3 regions of the Comamonas sp. Y33R10-2 genome follow, and region 3 is predicted to be linked to each of the others. Evidence: predicted binding sites of a transcription regulator. Region 3 holds the regulator's gene; each other region holds the start of a gene.
What was found. Region 3 encodes sigma-54, which starts transcription at its own class of promoters, with help from an activator protein. Its sites were predicted from a motif close to TGGCANGNAANCTGCTTT; they were not measured.
Positions count from the first base shown of each region.

Region 1 (4,089 bases), 980 kb from region 3:
TGCTGGAGCCCTTGATTGTCGGGCTGCTGGAGCAAGGCTTTTGCTTTCGTACACTGGCTGAGCACCCTGCGTATCAGGGCTGGATTGCACAGCACCGCTAAGTATGTCGGTATGCGCGCTAGGAGTGATTTGTGGATGGGTTGATTCAGATTTTTGGGGATGTGCAGCAACGCCTGTTTGAAGGTGTGGTGCAGCCGTTCCTGTTTCACTTTGGCATGGCCAACCTGCTAGAAGATGGCTACGACGCCACGGGCTGGCTGCTGGTGGGCCTGCTGCAAATCGCCATCATGATTGCTGTGATCTTGCCCCTGCAGCGCTGGAAGCCGGCGGAGCCCGTGGTGGACCGTCAAGCGATTCGGGTGGACATCATCTATACGCTGGTGCATCGATTGGGCTTGTTTCGTATTGCGCTTTTTTTTAGCATCGATCCGCTGTGGGATGCGCTCATGGGCACGCTCCATGTATGGGGTCTTCCTGCCTTTCATTTAGACAATATCGTGCCTGGCGTGACTGATAACGCTTGGGTCAGCCTGCTGCTGTATTTGGTGGTCTTTGATCTGGTCGAGTACTGGATTCACCGCGGTCAGCATGGCATTGGCTGGTGGTGGAAGCTGCATGCGCTGCACCACTCGCAGCGCCAGATGACGATGTGGAGCGATAACCGTAATCACTTGCTCGACGATGTCATTCATGGCTCCATCATTGTGCTGGTAGCTCAGTTCATCGGCGTGGCACCGGGGCAGTTTGTGGCGATTGTGGCACTGACCCAGCTTAGCGAGAGCTTTCAGCATGCCAATGTACGCATCTGGTTTGGTCAGTGGGGGGAGCGCCTGTGGGTCAGCCCGCGTTTTCACCGTCGCCACCACACCATTGGTATTGGCCATGAGCAAAAAGCCCCGGTGCGCAACCCTAAAGCGCACGGCAATAACTTCGGCGTGCTGCTGCCTTGGTGGGATATGTTGTTTGGAACGGCCAACTTTGAGTTGCGTTATGACGCGACGGGAGTTCGCGACCAAGTTCAGCCCAATGCCAAAGGGCAGCTGCGTGACTATGGCCGTGGTTTTTGGTCACAACAATGGCAAGGAATCCTGCGTTTAATGGGTCGCGCATAAATCAATCCTTGGGTATGCTTGCCAGCATGAACTTGCTGCTCGACTCTTTCTGGCGTGCCTTGGCGTACTGCTTGCATAAGCGGGTGATCGTTTGGTCGCTGCTGCCTTTGCTCACCATGTGCTTGCTGACCTGGGTACTGGGCTACTTTTTTTGGGCCGATGCCGTTCAAAAAGTACAAAACCTGCTTGATGGAGCGGGCTGGCTCAACTCAATCTGGGTTTGGCTGCAAGCGCGCGGCATGAGCTATGCGTCTGAGTTGCTTGCTTCTATTTTGGTAGTGCTTGGTGCCATGCCTGTGCTGGTGGTCTTGGTGTTGCTCTTGGTGGGGCTGTTTATGGCTCCTGTGCTCACCCACTTGGTTGCTGAAAAGCGCTTTGCTCAGCTCGAAAAAAAGCACGGTGCATCTTTTATTGCCAGTGCAGTCTGGTCGGTGGGCGCAGCATTGATGGCCTTGCTTGCGCTGGTGGTAACTCTGCCTTTGTGGGTGTTTCCGCCGCTCATGCTGGTGGTGGGGCCGCTGATTTGGGGCTGGCTTACTTATCGCGTAATGGCTTTTGATGCCTTATCTGAGCACGCCAGCAAGGATGAGCGCCGTAGCCTTTTTGTGCGCCACCGCATGTCACTGATTTTGATGGGCGTGATCTGCGGCTATCTGGGCGCTGCACCGGGCATTGTCTGGGTCTCAGGCTTGATCTTTTTGGCTGCGTTCTGGGTCCTGATTCCGATTGCTATCTGGATTTACGCGCTGGTGATCGCTTTTTCTGCATTGTGGTTTGCACATTTTTGTTTGGCCGCGCTGGAGCAGATGCGCGCCGAGGCTGCACCAAGTTCGACGGAGCCTCAAGTGCCTTTTGCCCGTAATAGGGTGGATGGAGGCGATGCAGTGGCGATTACGCACTGAAATGGGAGGTTGCTACTTTGGCTTTCTCCGTGCCCTGCAGTGCCGATGCACCAAAACCTGACAAATTGCTTAATTGCACCAACTTGATGCATAAGTCTCACCAATTTGGTGCAGTTTAAAAGGCATTAAAGCAGTGCAACAATACAGGCTTGTTTGCTGCCGTTTGAGAAGCTCAAGACTAATGCACGCTTATGCGACTTATGTATATGCTTATTCGAGAGCGGACGCCACTTTCTAGTGAGCGGTGTCCGGATGGTCTACAGATTGGCACGTAAACTGCTTAATAATATTTATTCTTTATTTGATCAGCCAAGTCGGCAGGAGAGATCTAATGGCGAAGACCGTAGCAGATGTGATGCAAATGGTGCAGGATAACGAGGTCAAGTTCGTAGACCTGCGCTTTACCGATACTCGTGGCAAGGAACAGCACGTTACCGTGCCCGTGTCGCACTTTGACGAAGACAAGTTTGTCTCCGGCCACGCTTTTGACGGCTCCTCCGTCGCAGGCTGGAAGGGCATTGAAGCTTCGGACATGCAGCTGATGCCTGATCCAAGCACAGCCAATATCGATCCTTTCTTTGAAGAAACCACCCTGATTCTTCAGTGTGACGTGATCGAGCCCGGTGATGGCAAGGCCTATGACCGCGATCCACGCTCCATCGCCAAGCGCGCTGAAGCCTACCTGAAGGCTTCCGGCTTGGGCGATACCGCTTACTTCGGACCTGAGCCAGAATTCTTCATCTTCGACGGCGTGCGCTGGGGTACAGAGCCTCACAACCCCTTCTTCGAAATCGAAGAATACGAAGCACCTTGGTCTTCGGGCACTAAGTTTGAAAACGGCAACCGTGGCCACCGTCCGCGCACCAAGGGCGGCTACTTCCCCGTGCCACCTGTTGACAGCACGCAAGACATGCGCGCTGAAATGTCGCTGATCTTGGAGTCGGTTGGCATTCCTGTTGAAGTGTTCCACCACGAAGTGGCTGGCGCTGGCCAAAATGAAATTGGTACACGCTTTTCCACTCTGGTTGAGCGCGCTGACTGGACACAGCTGCAAAAGTACGTGATCTGGAACGTAGCGAACACCTACGGTAAGACCGCTACTTTCATGCCTAAGCCTTACGCTGGCGACAACGGCTCCGGTATGCATGTGCACCAGTCCGTGTGGAAAGATGGCAAGAACCTGTTCGCCGGCGACGGCTATGCCGGTCTGTCTGACTTCGCTCTGTACTACATCGGCGGCATCATCAAGCACGCTCGTGCACTGAACGCCATCACCAACCCCGGCACCAACAGCTACAAGCGTCTGGTTCCTGGCTTTGAAGCACCGGTGAAGCTGGCTTACTCGGCCAAGAATCGCTCGGCCTCCATCCGTATTCCATACGTGAGCAACCCCAAGGGCCGCCGCGTGGAAGCCCGCTTCCCAGATCCACTGATGAACCCTTACCTGGGCTTCGCAGCGCTGCTGATGGCGGGTCTGGACGGCGTGGAAAACAAGATCCATCCCGGCGAAGCCGCGACCAAGGATCTGTACCACCTGCCTCCAGAAGAAGACAAGTTGGTGCCTACCGTTTGCCATAGCCTGGATCAGGCTCTGGAAGCGTTGGACGCTGACCGTGCCTTCCTGACCAAGGGCGGTGTGTTTACCGACAGCATGATCGATGCCTACATCGAGCTGAAGATGACTGAAGTGACCCGCTACCGCCAGTCTGTCCACCCCGTGGAATACGATATGTACTTCTCGCTGTAAAGCGAGCAGGAAAAAAGGCGGCGCAAGCCGCCTTTTTTATTGGGCGGAAATGCAGATACCGTGACGCATAAGGAACCAAACAGGACGGCAGCAATCAAGTAGTGATTAAAACTGCAAGCTTGCAGCGATACTCAAGGTGTCGCGGACTTGCTGTCGCTGTCTGCCTGAGAGGGAACGAATGAAGAAGCTTTATGTGTTGTCGTTGTTGTTTGCTGTGTCGGGCGCTGCTGTTGCGCAAGACACGATTTACCGCTGCGGCAATGAATACACCAACAATGTTGCGCAGGCCAAGGCCAAAGGCTGCAAACCTGTTGATAGCAGTGGCGTA
Region 1 is NZ_CP079925.1:2,086,094-2,090,182, reverse strand. Features, by position in the region: partial or broken gene KUF54_RS09360 (polysaccharide deacetylase family protein) at 1-101, shown strand, start outside; gene KUF54_RS09355 (sterol desaturase family protein) at 132-1,112, shown strand; gene KUF54_RS09350 (EI24 domain-containing protein) at 1,127-2,014, shown strand; gene glnA (type I glutamate--ammonia ligase) at 2,346-3,761, shown strand; gene KUF54_RS09340 (hypothetical protein) at 3,940-4,089, shown strand, end outside.
Region 1: a site for sigma-54 is predicted at 2,280-2,297, ahead of glnA (type I glutamate--ammonia ligase). Genes of this name have one in related genera too.

Region 2 (4,089 bases), 290 kb from region 3:
GGGGCCGGACAGACCTGCTGCCACCATGCCGCCCACGGTGCTGGCTGCGCCAAAGTGCGGTGGCTCAAAGGCCAGGCACTGGCCTTGACTGGCCAGCAGCGCCTGCAGCTCAAGCAGCGGCGTGCCTGCAAGCGCTGTTATCACCAGCTCGCTGGGTTCATAGCTGACGATTCCTTTGAGAGCAAGTGTGGATAAGGGCTCACCCTGAAGACGTAGGCCATAGAAGTCTTTGCTGCCGCCGCCGCAAATGCGCAGTGGCGTCTTGTCACCGGCAGCGGCGCGAATGCGCTCGCTAATGTCTTTGATGGGGCGATTGGCTGAGTCCATGACTTGCATGGTAGCTGGCAGACCTGTCAGCCGGACAGGCATCAGTTTTGATTTTTTTGCACAGTGAGCGTGAATAAAAGCGTGAATAAAAAAAGCCCCGCAGCTTGCACTGCGGGGCAACGTAATGAAACTGAACTAACGAAGTGACTGCTGCTTAACGGGTATAGGCAACTTCTCCGTGGGAGGTGATGTCCAGACCTTGTCGCTCAGACTCTTCAGAGACGCGCAGGCCCACTGTCAAATCTGCAATCTTGAAAGCGATGTAAGAGACAACGCCCGACCAAGCAATGGTCACCAGCACGCTCACGAGTTGCACCCACACTTGGTGGCCCATGTTGAAGCCTTCTGGCTGCATACCGCCCAGACCTGTGGCGCAGAACACGCCGGTCAGGATGGCGCCCAGAATACCGCCCACGCCGTGGACACCGAAGACGTCGCAAACGTCGTCAACCTTGAGCATGCGCTTGAGGCCAGAGACACCCCACAGGCACAGAGGGCCAGCAATCAAACCCATCACGATGGAGCCCATGGGGCCGACAAAACCAGCGGCGGGAGTGATAGTCACCAGACCGGCAACTGCACCGGATGCAGCGCCCAGCATGGAAGCCTTGCCGCGGTGCAGCGCTTCAGCAGTAATCCAGGCCAGAGCAGCAGCGCCAGTTGCCAAAATGGTGTTGATGAAGGCCAGACCCGCAGTGCCGTTGGCGGCGCCAGCAGAGCCAGCGTTGAAGCCGAACCAACCCACCCACAGCAGCGATGCGCCGACCATGGTCAGTGTCAGGCTGTGAGGAGGCAGGGCTTCTTTACCAAAGCCCAGACGCTTGCCCAGCATGTAGGCACCCACCAGGCCAGCTACAGCGGCGTTGATGTGAACCACAGTGCCGCCAGCGAAGTCCAGTGCGCCATCAGCAGCCAGCAGACCACCGCCCCACACCATGTGTGCCATGGGGATGTAGCTGAAGGTGAACCACAGCACGGAGAAGATGATCACGGCAGCGAACTTGATGCGCTCGGCAAAAGCACCCACGATCAGCGCCACGGTGATGGCAGCGAAGGTGGACTGGAAGGCCACAAACACATACTCAGGGATCGTCGCCAGCATGTGCGACAGCGTGTCCGGTGTGATCCCCTTGAGGAAGATCTTGTCGAAGTTGCCGAAGAACTTGCCTTCGCCGCCAAAGGCCAGCGAGTAGCCGTAAACAGCCCACAGCACGGTGATCAGCGAGAAGATGACGAAGACTTGCGCCAGCACGGACAGCATGTTCTTGCTGCGCACCAGGCCGCCGTAGAACAGGGCGAGGCCGGGGATGATCATCAAAATCACCAGCATGGTGGATGTCAGCATCCAGGCCGTATCACCGGCGCTCAATGTCGGCACAACTTCGGCAGCCGCTTGTGCTACCGGGGCAACAGCGGCTGCCACTGCAGCACCTTCCTGTGCAAAACCTGCCGCACTGGCAGCTAGCAGTCCTAATCCAAGGCCTGCACTTAATAGTTTGTTGGTCATGGCAATCTTTCTAAAGCGGGTTCCAGAGGGGCTGAGGCACTTACAGTGCCGAGTCGCCGGTTTCTCCTGTGCGGATACGGATCGACTGCTCCAGCGCTTGAACAAAAATCTTGCCGTCGCCGATTTTGCCGGTGCGTGCTGCACCTTCAATGGCTTCGATTGCGGAGTCCACCAGGTCGTCTGCAATCGCGGCTTCAATCTTCAGCTTGGGCAGAAAATCGACCACATATTCGGCGCCGCGATACAGCTCGGTGTGGCCTTTCTGGCGACCAAAGCCTTTGACTTCGGTCACGGTGATGCCTTGCACACCGATTTGAGAAAGGGCTTCACGAACTTCGTCGAGCTTGAAGGGCTTGATGATGGCTGTCACCATTTTCATGATGGACTCCTGAAAAAATTAAAAAGCTTTAGAGAGCGTCAAGATCAGACGCGCCTTGTTCACATCGCCAAAGGCGTTTTTCTTGTTAGCGCCAACGACAGCTGCTGCTGCAGTGAAACCGTCACCCATGTCATAGGCACCGCCCACGCTGTAATCCATGTAGTTAGGCACGCCCATGTCCTTGATGTCGCTGGAAAAATGCGTGTAACCCACGGAAGCCTTCAGTGTCACCTTAGGCATCACTTCTTGGCTATAGGCGAACTGCAGATAACCGGTGTTGGTGCCTTTCAGACCCGAACCACCCTTGGCGCCCGCCCAGCTGAAGTAATCCTTAGACACGGTGTGCGAATACTTGGCTGTGAAGGGGCCGTAAGTACCGGAACCATAGAGTTCTGTGGTGTTGGCCTGTGTGGCGCCAGAGTAGATATAGGTCAGCACACCCACATCCCAATCCACATCCGCAGCCTTGAATTTGTAGCCGCCGTAGAAGTCAGTTTCCAGCGAGTTGCCGGGCAGCCAGTTCACGGAGGAGTTCCAGTTGCCCACGTAAAAGCCGCTGTCGCCAAATGCGTAGTCAAAACCACCTTGCAGCGCAGGCTTGAAAGCCTGGTTGCGACCGGTATCCTGATCTTGACCACGGAACTTGTAGTTACTGGTCAACGATACGTTGGCGGTGAGCTGAGCGTGTGCCCACATAGGAGCGATCACGGCGCAAGCCAGGGTGGCAGTCTTGGCGAAAGTCTTGAAACGGCGAGCAATGAGACTGGACATTTAGGTTTCCTCCGGTTTGAAATTTTTTTAGACAATCCTTCAAAGCATGGAGCGTGCCAAGTCTCAAATACAGGTTTAAGAGCTGCTTGATTTGTGACGTTTATGCAATACAGACAAGCACTTTTAGCTATTAATTTCAAGTGGCTAATGCTTGCAAAAGACTTGCAAATCTCATGCACCAAACTAGGGATGCTCAAATTTCACGCACCAATGTTTCCTAACGTAAGCCTGCTTTTGCGCACTTTTTTGGTGCAATTTTAAAAGAGCCTGCTTTGCAGGACAGAGCCACAAACTCTGGCAGTCTTGTCGTAGCTTGGCGCTACTGATGCCTCACGCTCTACTAACGAGGTGCTTATGCGGCTGGCTCTGGTTCAAAGTCGTGCCTTGCTGGGTTTGCAAGCACCAAATGTTACGGTTGGAGTCCATTGGGTGAATCGGTTGCCATCTTTCACATGGGTGGGTTTGGCTGATATCGAAGTCAAAGAAGCCAGAGAGCGCGTGCGCGCCGCCACCTTTTTTTGCTCGGAGTTTTGAATGATCATTCGCTTATCCAAGGTCTGCATGGTGCTGGCCATGGCTTTTTTCGCCACGCTGGTCGCCTTTGGCAACGTCACCGACTACGCCACGAATTTTGCCTTTGTGCGCCATGTTTTTCTCATGGACACGACCTTCCCAGGCAACGGGATCATGTACCGCTCCATTGAGCAAGAGTGGGTGCATCACGCGGGCTACGTCTTGATCATTGCACTGGAGATAGCGACGGCAGTGCTGTGCTGGATAGGCGGCTTCAAGCTGCTCAAAGCGCGCAGCGCCGTGCCTGCAGAATTCAGGGCCGCCAAAGCGTGGGCCATCGGTGGCTTGAGCTTGGGCTTTTTGACGTGGCAAGTGGTCTTCATGTCCGTCGGTGGTGAGTGGTTTGGCATGTGGATGTCCACGCAGTGGAATGGCATTCAGAGCGCATTTCGTTTTTGCATCATGATGCTGCTCGTTTTGATGTACCTCACCATGAGCAACGACGCTTTGGAAGAGGGCGGGACATAGGCGCTGCGTTATTGATTGCCTATTGCCTTGCTGGGGCTGCACGCATACTCTCAAGGCTGCGTCA
Region 2 is NZ_CP079925.1:2,776,262-2,780,350, forward strand. Features, by position in the region: gene glcE (glycolate oxidase subunit GlcE) at 1-336, opposite strand, end outside; gene amt (ammonium transporter) at 482-1,834, opposite strand; gene glnK (P-II family nitrogen regulator) at 1,875-2,213, opposite strand; gene KUF54_RS12355 (TorF family putative porin) at 2,232-2,984, opposite strand; partial or broken gene KUF54_RS17430 (ATP-dependent protease) at 3,339-3,494, shown strand; gene KUF54_RS12360 (DUF2165 family protein) at 3,519-4,025, shown strand.
Region 2: a site for sigma-54 is predicted at 3,026-3,043, ahead of KUF54_RS12355 (TorF family putative porin). Genes of this name have one in related genera too.

Region 3 (4,089 bases):
AAAATCTTTGACCGCCAGCAAGCCCGCCATTGTGCGGGCTTTTTTATGGGTGTTTTTTACGCAAGTTTCAAAAAGGGAATGACTACAATGGATGCAAGAAACGTGCCTTCCATGAAAAAATCACTCCTACCTCTTGCGCTGGCCTTTGCCCTTGCGGCAGCGACCGGCATGGCTCATGCCGAAAAAGCCGACAGTGCCAAGCCCATGAATATTGAGGCGGATGCGCTGCGCCACGACGAACTCCAGCAAACCAGTGTCTTCACTGGTAATGTGGTGATGACCAAGGGCACTATCGTGCTGCGCGGCACCCAGTTGGATGTGCGCCAGGACGCTGAGGGCTATCAGTTCGGCGTGATTAAGGCCGAAGCGGGCAAGCGTGCTTTCTTCCGCCAAAAGCGCGATAGCGTGCCGGGCCAGCCTGAAGAATTTATTGAAGGCGAAGGTGAAGTCATCGAGTACGACGGCAAGACCGACATCGTCAAATTCATTCGCCGTGGCGAGATGCGCCGCTATCGTGGCGGCCAGCTCAGCGACCAGATCACCGGCTCCATCATCATCTACAACAACATCACCGATGTTTACACCGTAGATGGTCAAAAGACCAGCGGCGGCTTGCCCAGCTCGTCCATTGGTCAAGGTGGTCGTGTACGCGCCATCATGGCGCCCAAGGAAGGCACGCCTGGCGCTCAGCCCAAGCCTGCGACTCCCGCGACACCTCTGCGTCAGAGCATGACATTGGGCGGTGAGAAGGCGGACGAGAAGAAATGATTGAGCCCACCTTCTCTCACAGCACCCGCACTGGCGAGTCCACAAGCCGTCTGGAGGCCAAGCACCTGGCCAAGTCTTACGGCAGCCGCAAGGTTGTTAAAGATGTGTCGCTGTCTGTGCAAAAAGGCGAGGTGGTCGGTTTGCTTGGCCCCAATGGCGCGGGCAAGACCACATCGTTTTACATGATCGTGGGCTTGGTGCGCAGCGATGGCGGCGAGATTTTCATTGATGGCCAGCCAGTGGGTGGTATGCCCATTCACCAGCGTTCGCGTTTGGGTTTGTCTTATTTGCCGCAAGAAGCTTCCATCTTTCGCAAACTCAGCGTGGAAGACAATGTGCGTGCTGTGCTGGAGCTGCAAAAAGATGAGCAAGGCAAGGCTCTCACACGTGAAGAAGTGGAAAAACGCCTGACTGGCCTGCTGCAAGAGCTGCGCGTGGAGCACCTGCGCCAGTCACCCGCGCTGGCGCTGTCTGGCGGCGAGCGTCGCCGGGTGGAAATTGCCCGTGCGCTGGCTACCCAGCCACGTTTCATCTTGCTCGACGAGCCTTTTGCCGGTATCGACCCGATTGCGGTGATCGAGATCCAGCGCATCATCGGCTTCCTCAAAGAGCGCGGCATTGGTGTGCTGATTACCGATCACAACGTGCGCGAAACGCTGGGCATTTGTGACCATGCTTTCATCATCAGCGATGGGCATGTGCTTGCTGAAGGTACGCCCGAGGAGATTGTGGAGAACGCCGATGTGCGCCGCGTCTACCTGGGTGAACATTTCCGCATGTGATGAGTGTGCGCTTTTGTACTCTCAACCTCGCCATACAGCTGGCTTTGGCCTGTTGTGTGGGCTTAGATATTCAAGCCGTTAGGCGGCGCCGCTTGAGCGGCAGAAGCATTTTCTGCAGCCGGCACCGGCAGAGAGTTAGTGAATGAAACCCGGCCTTTCGTTACGCGTTTCGCAGCATTTATCGCTCACGCCGCAGTTGCAGCAATCCATTCAGTTGCTTCAACTATCGACGTTAGAGCTGGCGCAGGAAGTCGAGCAGATGCTGGTCGACAACCCATTTTTGGAACGTACAGGCGATGAGGCTGATGGAGCAAGCGAGGGAGGGGTTGATGCTCCTCAAGAGATAGCAGTTGCTGCCCATGAATACACTGTTTCAGACAGTATTTCATCTGGAATAGAAACAACTTCAGGACAATCCGCTACTGACTCGATAGCGGAAACCCCCAGCGCTGAAACCCCAGAATCGCTGAACTGGGAGGCCGATGGCATTGACGGCCAAGATGGTGAATGGGGTGGAGAATCCAGCAGCGAATGGGATGGCCCCTCGGGCGGCGGCTCCAGCCGCAATCACGATGGCGACGGCGAGGCTGATGCCATCGATTTGGCTGGTGAGCATGTGGGCCTGACGGCTTTTTTGCATCGCCAAGCGCTCAGCCTGCGCTTGGGCGCCGAAGATACAGCTGCGCTGCGCTTTTTGATTGAGTCGCTCAATGACGACGGCTACCTTGAAGACTCGCTGCAAGAGCTGGCTCAAAGTCTGGCCGGTGATGATTTGGAAGACTGCGAAGAGCTAGAGCAGCGCTTTTGCATTGCGCTAAAGCTGCTGCAAAGCTTAGAGCCTGTGGGTGTCGGGGCGCGTGGTTTGGCGGAGTGCCTGCAGTTGCAGGTGCGCGATTTGATTCACACCGCTGAAGATGAGGGCACGACGCAAGCCCATATGAGTCGCTTGTTGTTAGCCCAGACCATTTGCAAACAGCCCATGGACTTGCTGGCGCGGCGCGATCTGCGCAAGCTCACCAGCCTGTGCGGCGCACGTGAAGAGCAGTTGCGCGAAGCCATGACCTTGATCGCTGGGCTGGAGCCGCGTCCTGGCCGGCGCTTTGTGGATGTGGAGCGCAACATCATCGTGCCCGATGTCATCGTGCGCCCGGTGCGCGCTAGTTCAGGGCGGGTCGATTTTTCCGTACAACTCAATGCCGATGTAATGCCGCGCCTTCGCGTACATGACATTTACGCCAGTGTGCTGCGCCGCCATAAAGGCAGCGAAAGCCATGCTGCCCTGCAGCAGCACTTGCAAGAGGCGCGCTGGTTCATCAAGAATATTCAGCAGCGCTTTGACACCATCTTGCGCGTGTCGCAAGCGATTGTGGAGCGGCAGAAAAACTTCTTTGTGCATGGTGAGCTGGCGATGCGGCCGCTGGTGCTGCGCGATATTGCCGACCAGTTGGGTCTGCACGAATCCACCATCAGCCGCGTGACTACGGCCAAGTACATGGCCACGCCCCAAGGCACGTTTGAGCTGAAATACTTCTTTGGCTCGGGTCTGGGTACAGAAACCGGCGGCAGCGCCTCCAGCACGGCAGTACGGGCGCTGATCAAGCAGTTGGTGGATGCCGAGAGCCCGAAGAAACCGCTGTCAGACGCAAAATTAGCTGACATGCTCAAGGAGCAAGGCATTGAGTGCGCCCGCCGCACCGTGGCCAAGTACCGCGAGCAGCTCAAAATTCCGACCACGACGCTGCGCAAGGCGCTGTAGTCATTGTTGGGAATAGAAAAGCCGCTGATGCATTGCTCAGCGGCTTTTTTGATTGGGTAGAGACCTCGGCAGGCGCGAAGCGCCTCAGCGGGTATCCATCAGTTCGGTATCAACCACCAGATGAACAGCGCTAAAACGCCAATCATCAGGCCAAACTTCAAAAATTTGTAGAACGTCGGATTCCAGTTGCGAAAGGCGCGGCGGTACTTGCCGGCGTAGAACGAAATTTTGAACAGCTTGCTGATCATGCCGCGCGGGTCGCCCTCGTTATTGGGCGAGCTGGCAGCGGCCACCACGTTGGTGCCCAGCCAGCGGTTGAGCCACTGAGCAAAGCCATTGGTCATCGGGCGTTCTACATCGCAAAACAGCACGATGCGGTTGCCTTGCGTGCCGTTCTCGGCCCAGTGCATATAGGTCTCGTCAAAGATCACGCCTTCGCCTTCGCGCCAGCTGTAAGGCGTGCCGTCCACTTCGATCAGGCAGCGGTCGTCATTGGGCGCCAGCACGGCCAGGTGGTAGCGCAGCGATCCCGCATAGGGGTCGCGGTGCAAATTGAGCTTGGCGCCGGGCGGCAGCTCCGCAAACATGGCGGCTTTGATGCTGGGGATGGACTTGACCAGCGCCGTGGTCTTAGGGCACAGCTCCATGGCCGAGGGGTGGGCGTCGCCGTACCACTTCAGATAAAAACGCTTCCAGCCGGTTTTGAAGAAGGAGTTAAAGCCGGCATCGTCATTGTTGGCGGCGGCTTTGATTTGCATGTTCTTTTGCAAATTCACGGCTTCT
Region 3 is NZ_CP079925.1:3,062,889-3,066,977, forward strand. Features, by position in the region: gene lptA (lipopolysaccharide transport periplasmic protein LptA) at 112-768, shown strand; gene lptB (LPS export ABC transporter ATP-binding protein) at 765-1,550, shown strand; gene rpoN (RNA polymerase factor sigma-54) at 1,693-3,306, shown strand; gene KUF54_RS13715 (aspartyl/asparaginyl beta-hydroxylase domain-containing protein) at 3,405-4,089, opposite strand, start outside.